4 regions of the Arthrobacter sp. KBS0703 genome follow, and region 3 is predicted to be linked to each of the others. Evidence: riboswitches for the same ligand, from Rfam matches in the RefSeq annotation. Region 3 holds a riboswitch; each other region holds the start of a gene.
The links. Region 3 has a riboswitch for thiamine pyrophosphate ahead of thiO (glycine oxidase ThiO). Riboswitches for the same ligand answer to the same signal wherever they lie in the genome.
Positions count from the first base shown of each region.

Region 1: another riboswitch for thiamine pyrophosphate. It lies ahead of thiC (phosphomethylpyrimidine synthase ThiC); the one in region 3 lies ahead of thiO (glycine oxidase ThiO).
Region 2: another riboswitch for thiamine pyrophosphate. It lies ahead of B1A87_RS05725 (bifunctional hydroxymethylpyrimidine kinase/phosphomethylpyrimidine kinase); the one in region 3 lies ahead of thiO (glycine oxidase ThiO).
Region 4: another riboswitch for thiamine pyrophosphate. It lies ahead of B1A87_RS19745 (ECF transporter S component); the one in region 3 lies ahead of thiO (glycine oxidase ThiO).

Region 1 covers NZ_MVDG02000001.1:1,097,100-1,101,054, forward strand. The annotation lists partial or broken gene ffh (signal recognition particle protein) at 1-117, shown strand, start outside; gene B1A87_RS05135 (alpha/beta fold hydrolase) at 173-907, shown strand; gene thiC (phosphomethylpyrimidine synthase ThiC) at 931-2,748, opposite strand; TPP riboswitch at 2,743-2,850, opposite strand; gene B1A87_RS05145 (amidohydrolase family protein) at 2,980-3,955, shown strand, end outside.
Region 2 covers NZ_MVDG02000001.1:1,210,453-1,214,407, reverse strand. The annotation lists gene rplU (50S ribosomal protein L21) at 1-21, opposite strand, end outside; gene B1A87_RS05725 (bifunctional hydroxymethylpyrimidine kinase/phosphomethylpyrimidine kinase) at 353-1,972, opposite strand; TPP riboswitch at 1,955-2,052, opposite strand; partial or broken gene B1A87_RS05720 (Rne/Rng family ribonuclease) at 2,169-3,955, opposite strand, start outside.
Region 3 covers NZ_MVDG02000001.1:740,665-744,619, reverse strand. The annotation lists gene B1A87_RS03580 (thiazole synthase) at 1-740, opposite strand, end outside; gene thiS (sulfur carrier protein ThiS) at 746-982, opposite strand; gene thiO (glycine oxidase ThiO) at 979-2,337, opposite strand; TPP riboswitch at 2,330-2,450, opposite strand; gene thiE (thiamine phosphate synthase) at 2,478-3,182, shown strand; gene B1A87_RS03560 (ferritin-like fold-containing protein) at 3,247-3,933, opposite strand.
Region 4 covers NZ_MVDG02000001.1:4,253,062-4,257,016, forward strand. The annotation lists gene B1A87_RS19715 (Na+/H+ antiporter subunit D) at 1-49, shown strand, start outside; gene B1A87_RS19720 (Na+/H+ antiporter subunit E) at 46-591, shown strand; gene B1A87_RS19725 (monovalent cation/H+ antiporter complex subunit F) at 588-866, shown strand; gene mnhG (monovalent cation/H(+) antiporter subunit G) at 856-1,269, shown strand; gene B1A87_RS19735 (DUF4235 domain-containing protein) at 1,325-1,588, opposite strand; gene B1A87_RS19740 (heme-degrading domain-containing protein) at 1,625-2,176, opposite strand; TPP riboswitch at 2,295-2,438, shown strand; gene B1A87_RS19745 (ECF transporter S component) at 2,509-3,129, shown strand; gene B1A87_RS19750 (ABC transporter ATP-binding protein) at 3,129-3,955, shown strand, end outside.

The sequences.
Region 1 (3,955 bases), 360 kb from region 3:
GCCAGCGCCGCCAAGGCACTCCCCACCGGGGCTGCCTTCGGCCAGCAGGGCGGCGACTTCGACCCGTCGCAGCTCAACCTCCCCAAGGGCTTTGACAAGTTCCTGGGCGGCAATTAGGCCCACGGTCATGTCGGCCGGCGCTGATGTCAGACCGCTGCCATAAGGTTGGGTCATGTTTAAGCAGCGGGTAGTGTTCGTCCACGGTGCCGGAAACTTCGGCTCCGCTGCTTGGCCGCGCCAGCACGGCATGGCCCTGCAGTACGACGCCCTGTTCCTGCGCCGGCACGGTTTCGACGCCGAGGCCGAACCCCTGGAAACCGACTTCGCCGCAGACGCCCGGATCGTGCTCCGCTCCCTCGCGGACGACGGCCGCGGCGCCGCCGGAGGGCATGTCGTGGCCCATTCCCAGGGCGCCATTTCGGCGATGATGGCTGCCATCGAACGCCCGGACCTCGTGTTCTCGCTGACACTGGTGGAGCCGGCCTGCCTGTCGCTGACTGCCGAGCTGCCGGCCACGGCCGCCCACCGGGCGCTCATGGAGCCCCTGTTCGACGTCCGGCACCAGCTGGGTGACGACGACTACGAGCGGGAGTTCGTCCGGCGGGCCTTTGCCGCTGACGCGCCCGGCCCTAGCACTCCCGAGGCCAGGCGGGCGGCCAGGCGGCTGCGATTGCAGGCGCCGCCGTGGCAGGCTCCGCTGCAGATCGTGCCGGGCGTCCCCACCCTCGTGCTGACCGGCGGGTGGGAGCCCCTGTACGAGGAAATCGCCGGCTACCTGAGGGAGACCGGCGCCCTGCACCGCACTGCTGCGGGAGGGCACCGGCCCCAGGACTCGCCCGAGGGCGACCGTTTCATCCGGTCCTTTATCGCCGAGGTCAGCCGGCGGCAGCAGCCGCAGGCGTCCTGACCCCGGCTGCTACCTGCCGGCTGCTACTGGTCGGCCGTTTCGGGAACCCGCAGCTCCGGCAGGTAGACCTTGCCGCCGGCGGCCAGGAACTCCTGGCTCTTCTCGCGCATTCCTTCGGCCATCTCGACCAGGGCCGCCTGCGACTCTGCCGAGCCGTATTCGTCCCGGATGTCCTGGCTGATGCGCATGGAGCAGAACTTCGGACCGCACATGGAGCAGAAGTGCGCGGTCTTGGCCGGCTCCGCAGGCAGCGTCTCGTCGTGGAACGCCTCGGCCGTGACGGGATCAAGGGACAGCGCAAACTGATCCCGCCAGCGGAACTCGAAGCGCGCCTTGGACAGGGCGTCATCCCGCTCGTGGGCGCCCGGGTGTCCCTTGGCGAGGTCCGCCGCGTGGGCCGCGATCTTGTAGGTGATCACGCCCGTCTTCACGTCGTCCTTGTTCGGCAGCCCCAGGTGCTCCTTCGGCGTCACGTAGCAGAGCATGGCCGTGCCGTAGCGGGCGATCTCGGTGGCGCCGATGGCGGACGTGATGTGGTCGTAGCCCGGGGCTATGTCGGTGACCAGGGGCCCGAGGGTGTAGAACGGGGCTCCCTTGCACAGCTCCTGCTGGCGTTCCACGTTTTCCCGGACCAGGTGGAACGGGACGTGGCCCGGCCCTTCCACCATGACCTGGACGTCGAATTCCCAGGCGCGCTGGGTCAGCTCGGCCAGGGTGTCGAGTTCGGCGAACTGGGCGGCGTCGTTGGCGTCCGCCGTCGCGCCGGGCCGCAGGCCGTCTCCCAGCGAGAAGGCGACGTCGTACTTTGCGAAGATCTCGCACAGTTCGTCGAAGTGCGTGTAGAGGAAGTTTTCCTGGTGGTGGGCGAGGCACCAGCCGGCCATGATGGCGCCGCCGCGGGACACGATTCCGGTGACCCGCTTGACTGTGAGGGGAACGTAGCGCAGCAGCACGCCGGCGTGGATGGTCATGTAGTCCACACCCTGCTCGCACTGCTCGATGACGGTGTCCCGGAAGATCTCCCACGTCAGTGCGTTGGCTTCGCCGTTGACCTTTTCCAGTGCCTGGTAGATGGGCACGGTGCCGATCGGCACGGGGGAGTTGCGGATCAGCCATTCCCGCGTGGTGTGGATGTCATCCCCGGTGGAGAGGTCCATGACGGTGTCGGCGCCCCACTGGGTGGCCCACTGGAGCTTGTCCACCTCTTCGGCAATGGAGCTGGTCACGGCCGAGTTGCCGATGTTGGCGTTGATCTTCACCAGGAAGGCCTTGCCGATGATCATCGGCTCCGATTCCGGGTGGTTGATGTTGTTCGGGATGATGGCGCGCCCGGCCGCCACTTCGCTGCGCACCAGTTCAACATCGCAGTTCTCCCGCAGGGCGACGAAGCGCATCTCCGGAGTCACCACGCCCTGCCGGGCGTAGTGCATCTGCGTCACCGTCTTACCGCCGACGGCGCGGCGGGGCACCGGCTGCGCTCCCTTCCACTCCGCGGAAGCTGCGCCGCGGCGCACGGCTGACCGGCCGTCGTCGAGCAGGTTCCGCTCCCGGCCGCCGTACGGCTCCGTATCCCCGCGGGCCTCAATCCACTCCGCGCGGAACGGCGCCAGGCCCACCACCGGGTCGCTGCCGGGTCCGGCCGTCCGGTAGACGCGCAGCGGCTCGTTCTGTTCCCCGTTGGGTGAGGGCTCCAGGGCGATCTCCGTTACCGGAACCCGCAGGCCGTCCCCCTCCAGGTAGGCCAGGGAATGGGACTTCAGCGACTGGGTGGTCGCCTGGCCGGTTTCAGCTTCGGCTGCCTCATTTTGGGCAGGGATCAGCTGTGTTTTCTGGGTGTTCATTTACTGCTCACTTCCTTCGCCGGCATTACCCGGACAGGTTCAACGGTCGCAGGCTGCGCTAGCCCGATCTCAGCCCCTGCAGGGGCACCCGTGTGGTCGTAGACGAAGCTACCACAGGGCAGCGGGCCGCCGCCCATCCATGCCCGGTGTGACTGCAGGTGTGACAGGGCGTGCGGCCACGGGCGGGACGGCGCCCCTGGCCAGGGCCGGCCGGCGGATTAGGCTGGAGTCATGGCGCGCATCATTGAATTCAGCGGAACCGTGCTTACCGGCCCGGACCGGGAGCGGCACGGACTCTGGGCCGTGGACGGCTGGCTGACCTTCCAGCGGCCGACTGAAAGTCCGGACGTTGTGCTGGACGGCTGGGTACTGCCGGGTTTCGTGGACGCGCACTGCCACATCGGGCTGGGCCCCGGCGGCGCCGTGGACGACGACGTGGCGCACGGCCAGGCGATGACGGACCGGAATGCCGGGACGCTGCTGGTCCGGGACGCGGGCGCAGCCAGCGACACCCGGTGGCTGCAGCAATCGCCGGATGCGCCGAGGATCATCAGGGCCGGGCGGCACATCGCCAGGACACGGCGCTACCTGCGGAACTTCGCCGTCGAGGTCGAACCGGAGGATCTGGTGGAGGCGGTCCGGAAGCAGGCGCGTGCCGGGGACGGCTGGGTCAAGCTGGTGGGGGACTGGATCGACCGCGACGCCGGCGACCTCGCGCCGTCGTTTCCGGCCGCGGCGGTACGGGACGCCGTCAGCGCCGCCCACGATGAAGGCGCCAGGGTCACTGCGCACTGCTTCGGAGAAGACACCCTGGATGACATGCTCGACGCCGGAATCGACTGCGTCGAACACGCCACAGGGCTATTGCCGCGGCACATTCCCCGCTTCGTGGAACAGCAGGTGCCGATCGTTCCGACGCTCATCAACATCGCCACGTTTCCGGACATCGCCGACCAAGCCGAAGCCAAGTTCCCGCGCTATGCGGCCCACATGCGCGGGCTGTGGGAGCGCCGGAATGAGCGCGTCCTGGAAGCCTACGAGGCCACGGTGCGGGTTTTCGCCGGAACGGACGCGGGCAGTGTGATCCGGCACGGCCGGATCGCCGACGAGATTCTGGCACTCCACGCAGCCGGCCTTCCGGCGGCTGCAGCCCTGGACGCCGCCTGCTGGGGCGCCCGCCGGTGGCTGGGGGCCGACGGCCTGGCCG
Region 2 (3,955 bases), 470 kb from region 3:
GCGGACAATCGCGTACACCACTTGGGAACTCACTTCTCTCGACGTTTATTACTAAATTTGCGTGCGGAATCCGGGTCCAATTGTTTGGCCTGGCTCTCGCTGTGCCTCAACGCCGTGGGTTCCCCGGGGGAACCCGTGAGCTAACCCAAGAACTATTCCGATTGGATGGTTCCCGGGGTCATAACCCAAGTGTTGGCGTAAGCACCGAAGATCTAGAATACGCTAATTTTGCCTTCGGCCGCAAATGAGGCTGGTTTCGGCGGGTTGTCCGTGATAGGCGCCACAAGGGCTTCCGCACCGACTTGCCGTTACCGTGCGCGACTATCTTACCGGGTCTGGCCCCCGATTCCGGTCAGCTGTGGTGGCGCGGCGCGTCGAAGAATTCCACCTCGTAGCGGCAGGACTGCCGGAAGGCGGTCACCATGGCCTCCCGCTCGGCCGGCGACGCGGCGAGTCCCGCCGCGTCAGTGATGCCGATGGCCTTCCTCGTGGCGGCGGCGAAGTCCTCGTCGGCGTAAGTCCGCAGCCAATCGGCGTACGGGTGGGCCGCAGGCGCCCCGGCCGCAACGAATTGCGCGTGCAGGGCCTCCCCGGCGTCGGCGTACAGCCAGAAGCACGGCAGGACCGCGGCCACCAGGACTGAATAGCTGCCGGACACCGACGCGGCCAGCAGATGGTCCACGTAGGCCTTGGTGACGGGCCCCAGTTCCGCCTGCATCGTCCTGGTGCTCAGCCAGCTGCGGTGCAGCTCCGATTCGACTTCGAGGCACTGCTGCGCCGACCGGGCCCAGAACAGCTGTTCGGATTCGGTGGGGGCAAGGGCACTGGCCCGTGCCAGGACGCGCGAGTACCCGTTGAGGTAGATGGCGTCCTGGGCAAGGTAATAGGCGAATTGCTTCTCCGGAAGCGTGCCGTCCGTCAGCGCTTTGATGAATCCCAGGCCAAAGATCGCTTCGAGATCGGCAGCGGCTTCTGCGCGCAGTAGCTCGGCGAAGTCGCCTTCCCGCCGCGGCGGTCCGGCCGGCGCCGGGGCGCCAGGCGTCAAGTCACCGGAGGGCAGGTTCGCGGACGGCAGGTGGTGGAAGTGGTTCACCGGTCCGTTGCCGCTGCCCACCTCCAGCTGGTCGGAGGTGCGGAGCGCCTCGGCAAGCCACGGTTTGACGGCGCGCAGGGATGCTTCCCAGTCCCCCAGCCTCGCCTGGACCGTTGCCATGGCGGACGACAGCGAACATCCGGTGCCGTGGCTGTTGCGCGTTTGGATCCGCTGGCCGTCCACCACCACGACGTCGGCGGACAGCAGGCCCCGGGTGTTGATCAGGGCATCCGGGCAGTCATCGCCGTCGAGGTGGCCGCCTTTGACCAGCACGGTGGCCCCGGTTCCGGCTGCAAGCCGCCTGCCCTGCTCCAGCGCCTCGGACCAGCTCGCAGCCTCGGGCTCGCCGAGCAGCATGCCCAGCTCCACGAGATTGGGGGTGATGAGGTCAGCCAGCGGGAGGAGCGCGCGGAGGGCCGCCTCGGCGGACGCCTGAAGCAGCCGGTCGCCGCTCGTCGCCACCATGACGGGATCAAGAACAACGACGCCGGGACGGACCTTCTCCAGCCAGCTGCGGACCGCGGTGATCACCTGCTCGTCACCGAGCATTCCGATTTTCACGGCGTCAACACTGATGTCGTCGCTGACGGCGTTCAGCTGCGCGGTGAGGAACGGCGCGGGCGGAACGTGCACGCCGCTCACCCCCCTGGTGTTCTGGGCGGTCAGCGCCGTGATGGCGGCCATTCCGTAGCCGCCGCTGGCTGCGATGCTTTTCAGGTCCGCCTGGATACCGGCGCCGCCCGACGGATCCGAGCCGGCGATGGCAAGGACACGCGGAATGGTCCGGGACGTAGCGACGGTCGTGTCGACGTCGCTGACGGCGGAACCGGGAGCGGCCGCAGGCGCGGGCAGGACAGATGCTGTAGACAAACGAGACATCCCTTCGCCGGTGCTGACCGGACAGGTTCAACGGGTTTGGATCTCAGCCGGCACCTGGCGCGGCACCCCGTGTCAGTCCCCCAGCCTAGCGGCTAACTCCGCCGCCGGCACTGCGTTGCGGATTACGACCAACGGCGTTAACCAGCGGAAGCCGGTGCTGCAACTGCAGCACCGGCCTCCGTCATGACGGGTCAGCTCAGAGTTCTGAGGCGGGTACGCCTACTCCGAGAATGATCGGTTCGTTCGCCGGCTTGGCGGCCGCCGCTGATTCCGCTTCAGGAGCCTTGGCCTCGTGTGAGTGCCCGGTGGCTGCTGCCGGAGCCGTCTCGTGGTGCTCCACCGACGTCTCGTTCGCTGCGCCCTGGGCACGGCTGGCGCTGCGGTTGCGGCGCGGGCGGCGGGCCCGGGGCTGCAGGGCGGAGTGGTCCTCATAGCGGTCACCGTCAGAACCCGGGGCTCCCGTGGCGGGACGTGCCGTTGCCGCAGCAGGGGCAGCAGCTGCGCGTTCAGCAGCTGCCGGTGCTGCGGCGGCCGGGGCGTTTCCCCCAGCGGAGGGCGCCGGCTCGCCGAGGTGGGCGAAGGCCTTCTCCAGCCGGTCCAGGGTCAGTGCCGGGGATTCCTTGGCGTGTTCGTCAGCGTGCTCAACAAACGGCAGCACCACTTTCTCGCCGCCCAAAGGTCAGCACGGCACCCGGGCGGCCCGAAACGCTTTCCGTCTCGGGGGCGCGGTGCACGACCGGGCTTTCCGGGGCGGCCGCGGCGGGCACGTCCGGACGGGCGGCGTCGCCGGTGGCGCTGTGGGCGGCATCCTCATGCAGGTGCGCGGCGTGGGCTGCGGCTGCAATGTTGGCCAGTGCTGCCCGGGTGGCTTCGGCCTTGGCGTGGCGCTCCGCGTCGGTGGGCTCCGGGTGGGCAGCGGCCGAAGCCGCCGGGGCGCCGTCAGTCGCAACCTGCCCGCCCTTGCCGCGGCGGCGGCTCTTGCGCTCGGTGCGGGCGACGGGCTGGCTCTCGGTCCGCGGGACATGGTGCTCAGCGGCCACGATGTGTATAAGAGACAGGCGGTGCTCGACGGGCTCGTCGTGGGTGACGATGCCGCGGCCGGCGCACGTCTCGCACTGCTCGCCGAAGACTTCCAGCAGACCGGTGCCCATGCGCTTGCGGGTCATCTGTACCAGTCCCAGGGAGGTCACTTCGGCCACCTGGTGCTTGGTGCGGTCACGGCCCAAGCATTCCACCATGCGGCGCAGGACCAGATCGCGGTTGGATTCGAGCACCATGTCGATGAAGTCGATGACGATGATGCCGCCGATGTCGCGCAGGCGCAGCTGGCGAACCACTTCCTCGGCGGCTTCCAGGTTGTTCTTGGTGACGGTCTCCTCGAGGTTGCCGCCGCTGCCGGTGAACTTGCCGGTGTTAACGTCCACCACGGTCATGGCCTCGGTGCGGTCAATCACCAGCGAGCCGCCGGAGGGCAGGAACACCTTGCGGTCCAGGGCCTTGTGGATCTGCTCGTCGATCCGCCAGGCCGCGAAGATATCGGTGTCCTTGGTCCACTTCTCCAGGCGGCCCACCAGGTCGGGTGCCACGTAGGTGACGTAGGCCTCGATGGTGTCCCACGCCTCCTCGCCGGAAACGATCAGCTTCGAGAAGTCCTCGTTGAAGACGTCGCGGACCACCTTGATGGTCAGGTCCGGTTCTCCGTAGAGCAGTTCCGGGGCGAGGACCTTCGTGGAGCTCGACTGACCCTCGATGCCTTCCCACTGCGCGCGCAGCCGGTTGATATCGTGCGTCAGCTCCTCCTCCGAGGCGCCTTCCGCCGCGGTGCGGACGATCACGCCGGCATTCTCCGGCAGGCGGTCCTTGAGGATCCGCTTCAGGCGGTTGCGTTCGACGTCTGGGAGCTTGCGGGAGATGCCAGTCATGGAACCGCCGGGAACGTACACGAGGTACCGGCCGGGCAGCGAAATCTGGCTGGTGAGGCGG
Region 3 (3,955 bases):
TTCGCCAGCCTACCGGCGATAACCGCGTGTTTGAAGGCCTCCCCCATGAGCGACGGGTTCTGGGCCCGGGTCACCGCAGTGGCCAGCAGTACGGCGTCGCAGCCCAGCTCCATGGCCAGTGCCGCGTCCGAGGCCGTGCCGATCCCGGCATCCAGCACCACCGGAACGGAAGCCCGCGACACGATCAGCTCGATGTTGTGCGGGTTGAGGATTCCGAGCCCGGTCCCGATGGGTGAGCCCAGCGGCATGACGGCGGTTGCCCCCAGGTTTTCGAGCCGCAGCGCCAGGACGGGATCATCGTTGGTGTAGGCAAAGACCTTGAAACCGCGGTTGACCAGCTGCTCGGTGGCGTCCACAAGCTCCACGGCGTCCGGGAGGAGCGTGTGCTCGTCGGCGATGACTTCCAGCTTCACCCAGTCGGTTTCCAGGGCCTCGCGCGCCAGCTCGGCCGTCATGACGGCGTCCCGCGCCGTGAAGCAGCCGGCGGTATTTGGCAGCACGCGGATGTTGTTGTCCAGGAGCAGCTGGAACAGGGATCCCGTTTCGGCGGGCGAGTAGCGCCGCATGGCTACCGTTGTCAGCTCGGTGCCGGAGGCCAGCAGCGCGGCGCCGAGCCCGTCCAGGCTGGGAGCCCCGCCGGTGCCCATGATGAGCCGCGAGGTCAGTTCCACGCCGTCAATGACGAGGCGGTCGGCTGAACCGGTCCCCTGCTGCGCTGCGGCCGCTGTTGTTTCGGTCATCGTCCTCATCCTCCCTGGACTGCTGTGACGAGCTCGATGTCGTCGCCCTCTGCAAGGGCCGTGCTGTGCCACTGGCTCCGGGGCACCACCTCGGAATTGCGTGCCACGGCCACCCCGAGCCGCTGGCCGTCGGCGGCCTGTCCGTCCGCGGCAAGTATGCGCCCCGTGACCTGGCTGACGAGCGTCGTGACGGAGGCGCCGGCGCCCACTGCCTGTTCAATACCGTTCAGTGTGATGTTCATGCTGGTTCCTTGTCCTGGTCAAATGTGACTGTGCCGGATGAATACAGGTCGCCGGCTGAAGATGGGTTGCCGGCGCTGTGTGGCTTGCCGGCGCTCACTGCGGCGGCGCCGGATGCGGACAGCTCCGGGGAGAACCTCCCAGGCCGGAAGGCAGCCCAGCGGCCGTCCTCCACGCCGTCCATCAGCTCGCGGCAGATTGCCGCGGCCGCCGGGGTCAGGAGCACGCCGTGGCGGAAGAACCCGGTGGCGACGATGAGCCCGGCCACCGACCTTCCGGCGCCTGACGGGGCACGGCCTGCCGGGACACGGCCCAGCAACGGCGCGTTGTCCGGTGTTCCCGGCCTCGCCCTGGCTGTGGTTTCAAGGAGCTCAAGTTCCGCCACTGCGGGCACCAGGGACTGCGCATCCCTGAGCAGCTGATAGACCCCGCCCGCGCTGGGTCCGGACAGGTCGTCCTCCCGCTGGGTGGCACCTATCACCACGGTGCCGTCCCGGCGCGGAACCACATACACGGGCACGCCCCGGACCATGCCCCGGACCGTGGCGGTCAGCAGCGGGCGGAGTCGCTCCGGGACCCTGAGCCGGAGAATGTCCCCGTACACGGGCCGCAGCGGAAGCCTGAGGCCCTCCGGCAGCGCGTCCAGCGATCCCGCGGCCAGGCCGTTGGCCACTACCGTCTCGCCGGCCAGGACAGTCCCGCCGCCGGTGAGCCGGACTCCGCAGACCCCCTCGTTGTCCCACAGCAGGCCAGCGGCGTGCTCCCTGACCGCGTATCCCTTCCACGCACCGGCCACCGCGGTCCCGGAACCGGGCGTGTGCTCGGCGAGCGCAGCGGCGAGGCTCTCCACGAGCCGCCGCGGATCCACCTGGTGGTCGGCCGGGATGTCCAGGGCGCACGAGATGCCCGGACTCAGCAGCGGCTCCCGGGACCGTGCCTCCCGGATGGTCAGTGGTTCGACGACGAGCCCGCTGGCCCGCTGGACTTCGCGTAGGTCCATCAGCGCGCGGCGGTCGGCGGGGTCCGCGCCGACGGCGAGGGTCGGCGTCGGGAGGTAACCGGTGTCCCGCCCGCCGTCTGCGAGCGCGGCAGCGAAGGCCGGCCACCGGGCCGAGGAATCGAGCATCAGCTCCAGGAGTTCCTCTTCCTGGTAATGCAGCTCGCTGACCGGTGCCAGCATCCCTGCGGCCGCCCAGCTGGCGCCCGTTCCGGGCGCTTCATCGATGAGGACCACAGAGCGTCCCGAGCGCCTTGCCTCCCAGGCAATCCCGTGGCCCACCACGCCGCCGCCGATGACGGCGACGTCGGCATGCAGAGTTGCTGTGGCAGCGGTGGTCCCGCCGGATCCAGGGTTCATGGAAATCCTTCCCTACGCCGGTACTAACCGGATCAGGTCAAGCGGTCGGCTCTCACGCCCTCTCAGCCCTGCGCCGTTTGTGACAGCTGCAGCGGGCTCCCGCGGTACCTGCCCAGTTTAGAGGAACTAGGCTGGGTGCCATGACCGCGCATGACGTCCACACCACCGCCCGCCTCTACCTCTGCACCGATGCCCGCCAGGAGCGCGGCGACTTCGCCGATTTCGTTGATGCGGCATTCGCCGGCGGGGTGGACATCATCCAGCTGCGCGACAAGACCATTGAGGCCGCCGAGGAACTCGAACTTCTGGACGTCCTGCGCCAGGCAGCCCACCGGCACGGCCGGCTCTGGGCCGTCAACGACCGTGCGGACATCGCATCACTGTCCGGGGCACCGGTGTTCCACATCGGCCAAAAAGACCTGCCGCTCCGTTCGGCGCGCAAGCTCCTGCACGCCGCCACGGTGATCGGGCTGTCCACGCACACCACCGGCCAGGTGGATGCCGCCATCGCCGCCACCCACGGCCGCACCGGGCTGGACTATTTCTGTGTGGGACCCGTGTGGGCCACCCCCACCAAGCCCGGACGTGCCGCCGTCGGCCTTGACCTTGTCCGGTACGCCGACGAGGCCGTCCGCAAGGCGGATGAGGAAAGAGTCGGCGGCCTGCTCCTGCCCTGGTTCGCCATCGGCGGGATCGATCTCACCAACGTGGAGCAGGTCGTGGCGGCGGGCGCCAGCCGGATCGTCGTCGTCCGCGCCATCACCGAGGCGCCCGATCCGGCAGCCGCGGCTGCCGAGCTGCTGTCCGCCCTGGATGCCGCCGACCAGTCGGCCGCTGCGTCGTAGCAGAGGTCGGGTCGCAGCCGGGTACGCCCAGCCGACCCGCAACCTTTACGGGCCGAGCGGGCCGCTATCCGCTCAGGCCAAGCTGCACCATCCGCCGCGAGTGGTTGTCCGCGAGTTCCGCCGTGAGGCTGCGTATCAGCTCCCGCGCCGCGGCATCGTTCGCACCGTCCTCCGCTTCGGTGAGCAACCCGCTCAGGAATGCGTGTTCGTAGCCCACGCGCTGGGCCTGGGTGACGGCCTCGCCCAGGAGCCGGCGGCCCCACAGCGCCAGCCGCGAGGCGAGCCGGGGATCGTCGGCGAGCGCCCCTTTCAGGCGTTCCCGGAGTACGTCCGTGGCTTCCTCCGATGACTGGATCTGCTCGATGACCTCCCGGGTTTCGGCATCCACGTACCGGGCCACCATGCGGTAGAAATCGGCGGAGACCGTGTCCACCACGTAAGCCTTCATCAGGGATTCGTACCAGTCCGCCGGCCGGGTCCGTTCATGGAAGTGATCAACGGCGGCCTGGAACGGGAGCATGGCATCCTCGACGTCCACGCCCATGGCGGCGAGCTTCGCATTCACGATCTCGTAATGCCGGAACTCTATGACGGCGATCCTGCCGAGCACGGCGCGGTCGTGGAGCGTGGGCGAATAGCGGGCATCCGAGGAGAGCCGTTCGAACGCGGAAAGCTCGCCGTAGGCCATGACGCCGAACAGATCTGCCACGAAGCGGTCGTACCGAGCGGTGTCAGCCGAGGATGTGCCCATAATCCAAGACTAACGGCGCAAT
Region 4 (3,955 bases), 3.5 Mb from region 3:
CGAGAACGCGCCTGTTCCGGGATTTGCCCTGGGCGGCGGTGGGAAATGAGCCGGCAGCGAATCTCCCTGCGGCAGGAACTGCCGCTGCTCGTGTGGCTCGTGATCGTCTGGGGCGCCCTCTGGCAGGACTTCAGCCCGGGCAACCTGCTGTTCGGAGCCCTGCTGGCCGCCGCAGTTGCGCGCCTCTTCTACCTGCCGCCCGTGGAGCTGAGCGGCCGGTTCAACGTTCTCCGGGCGGTTCCGTTCGCCGTCATGTTCCTTGGCAGGGTGGTGGCCGCCAGTTTCCAGGTCTTCTACCTGGCCGTGGCCAAGGGGCCCAAGGTGACCAACGCCGTCGTCGCCGTGCCGTTGCGGAGCCATTCCGACCTCATGGTGACCGCCACCGGCCACGTCATCTCCCTGATCCCCGGATCACTGGTGGTGGAAGTCGACAGGTCCACGTCCACGCTGTACATCCACGGGCTGAACGTCCGGAACGCCGACGACGTGCAGAAGCTCCGCAAGGAGGTCCGGGACACCGAGGCAGGGCTCATCCGGGTCATGGGATCCAAAGAAGAACTTGCCGCCCTGAACCAGGAGGTTGGCGCATGATGGAGCTGGTCCTGACCGTCACGGCAGTGGTCCTGTCCCTCGCCGCGGCAGGCGCAATCGTGCGCATCGCCCGCGGCCCCTCCCTGCTGGACCGGGTGCTGGCGGCCGACGTGCTGCTGGCCATTCTCGGAGCGGCGCTGTGCATCGACATGGCCGTGAACAGGCACCTCAACAACCTGATGCTGCTCGTGGCCGTGTCCATCATCGGCTTCATCGGTTCGGTCACGGTGGCCCGGTTCGTGGCCGACCGGCGGGAGCAGACCAATGAATCCTGAGGCCAGCACCGTGGACACTGTGATCGACGCGGTTTCGGCCGTCTTCATGATCGTGGGGGCAGTGATGTCCCTGGCCGCAGCCATTGGCCTGCTGCGCTTCCCCGACCTCATGAGCCGCATGCACTCGGCCACCAAGCCGCAGGTGCTGGGGCTGTTCCTGCTGCTGGCCGCGGTGGGGCTGCAGCTGCGCACCTGGTGGGTGTGGCCGGTGCTGCTGGTGGCGTGGATCTTCCAGCTGCTGACGGTGCCGGTTTCCGCCCACATGGTGGGCCGGGCCGGCTACCGCACCAAGCACCTCCACAGGGAGCTGCTCAGCAGCGATGAGCTGGAAGCCGTGGTGCTGAAGGCCGCCCAGGCGGCCAAGGACGCGAAGCGCGACGGCGGGAACCGCACCGCCGATTGAGCGCGGCCCGCGGGTTCCGGCAGGTTCAACCAGCGGCCGGCTCAACCAGCGTGGGCTAGACGATGTCCTGGCTCTTGGCGAAGCGGGTGATGGCCCGCTGCGTGCCGCGGTTGGCCAGCACCTGGATGACGGCGCTCACGGATGCGGAAATGAGCGCGAACGTCAGCGCCGAACGCAGCGTGGTGGGGACGTCGTCCTTGCCGCCCTTCGGCGGCTTCCGGCCGGTGGTCTTTTCCCAGATGGTATCCACGGCCTTGGTGCCGGCGAACCCGGCCAGCAGGCTGACGCCCGTACCAAGCAGCTTGATGAAGAAATTCATTCAGGGACTCCTAGCGTCTTGAATTCTGGACTTCCCCTAGCCTAGCCGCATGGACTGGTGGATTTCCGTCAGCGCCTGAACCACCAGATCGTGGTCGGCCTTCTGCGGCAGCCCGGACACCGTGACAATGGCGACCGCGCCGACGTCGCGCACATAGACGGGGAAGGCGCCGCCGTGGGCCGCATAGGTGGACTGGTCGAACCAGGCGTTGTCCTCGATCCGGCTGCCGCCCACCCTGCCGCGCAGGCCCACCAGCAGCGACGGTTCCTCGTAGCGTGCCGCCGTCCGCTGCTTGGCCTTGACCCAGCCCTCGTTGTCCGGCGTGGCGCCTTCGAGCGCCACGTGGAACAGGACCTGTTCGCCCTTGGTGATGTCGATGGCGATGGGCAGGTTGCCCTTCTTGCCGAGTTCAACCAGCAGGAGGCCCAGGTTGAGGGCGTCGTCCTTGCTGAAGGCGGGAAACTGCAGCGCGGCGATCTGCGCCTCGATCTCGGCGATCAGCGCCTCCAGGGAACCTGCGGGCTGTTCGTCGGGGGAGTCGGGGTCGAAGCCGGTCGCTGCGCCAATGACGGAGTCCTGTTGTGTCATGGCCCCAATGTACTCCGGACCGGTAACCGGCAGGCGCGGAAACTCCCGGATTGTGACACCTGCCCCCGGTCTTCCGGGGCCGTCCCGGTGTAAACTGGATCAGCCCACAAGGGCAGATTTATTACGACAGGGGAGCGCCACCGTCGGGGATCACTGGCAACTGCCAGCCGAACCGCGGATGGGCGCTGAGAGTGCGGACAGCCGCAGACCCTCGAACCTGATCCGGCTAGTACCGGCGCAAGGGAGTCGAGTTCTCAAAGTGTCCGGCAGCTGGCGGCCCAACCACCCGCAGCCGGGGAGCGCTTTCCCCTCCTGTTCCTCAGGAGGACATTATGACAACTGCAGCAATCAAGAAGACCGGTTACAACTGGCGCGTGACGGACATCGTGGTGGCGGCACTGATCGCCGTTGCCGGCGGCGTGATCTTCTGGGCCTGGTCCCAGGGCGCCAACCTCATTTCCGCTCCGGTCAACGCGGTCTACCCGCCCCTTTCCGGGCTCTACGCCGGCGGCTGGATGATCCCGGCCGTGCTCGGCATGCTCATCATCCGCAAGCCGGGCGCGGCGCTGTTCTGCGAGACCGTTGCCGCCACCGGTGAACTGATCATGGGATCCCAGTACGGCACCACGGTGCTCATCTCGGGTGTCCTGCAGGGCCTCGGCGCTGAGCTGGTGTTCGCCGCCTTCATGTACAAGAAATTCAACCTGCCCGGGTCGCTGCTGGCAGGAGCCGGCGCCGGCCTGTTCTGCGGCCTGAACGATTCGTTCCTCCCGTGGGGCTGGAACATCGCCTACACGGCAGGGGACAAGCTCGCGTACATCATCTTCACCTCCATCTCCGGCGCGATCATTGCCGGCGCCCTGTCCTGGATCGCCACCCGCGCCCTGGCCAAAACCGGCGTGCTGAGCTCGTTCGCGTCCCGCAAGGCAGCCACGGAGCCCGTCTTCTCCTGATGCCCACACCTCACGACGGCGGTGTCCGCCCCGCCGCGGTCACCGCCCGCGGCTGGGGCTGGCGCCACGCCGGACGAATCAGGCCGGCAGTCCACGGGCTGGACCTGGACATCCGTCCCGGGGAGCGCGTCCTGCTCCTGGGCCCCTCCGGCGCCGGCAAATCCACGCTGCTCCACGCCCTCGCCGGCGTGCTCGGCGACAGTACCTCCGGAAACGTGACAGCAGCCGACGGCGGCACCCCAGACAGCGACGACGCGGACGAATCCGGCAGCCTCCTGATCGACGGCGAGCCGCCGCACACCCGGCGGGGCCGCGCCGGCCTCATGCAGCAGGACCCCGAAACCCAGGTGGTGCTCTCCCGCCTCGGCGACGACGTCGCGTTCGGCGCGGAGAACCTCTCGGTTCCCCGCGACGCGATCTGGGCGCGCGTGCACGAGGCGCTGGACGACGTCGGGCTGGTGCACCTGCCGCTGAACCATCCGACGTCGGCGCTGTCCGGCGGGCAGAAACAGCGCCTTGCGCTGGCCGGCATCCTGGCGATGCGTCCCGGGCTGATCCTGCTGGACGAGCCCACGGCCAATCTTGACCCGGCCGGTGTGCTGGAAGTCCGGGACTCCGTGGGGCGCTGCCTCGACAAGACGGGCGCCACGCTTGTGGTCGTGGAGCACCGGGTGGCGGTGTGGAAGGACCTCGTGGACAGGATCGTGGTCCTGCAGCCGGGGTCCGCCACGCGGCCGGCCGTGCTGATCGACGGCCCCCCGGACCAGGTCCTGGAACAGGCACGCGGCATGCTCACCGCCGCCGGGGTCTGGGTGCCGGGCTACGT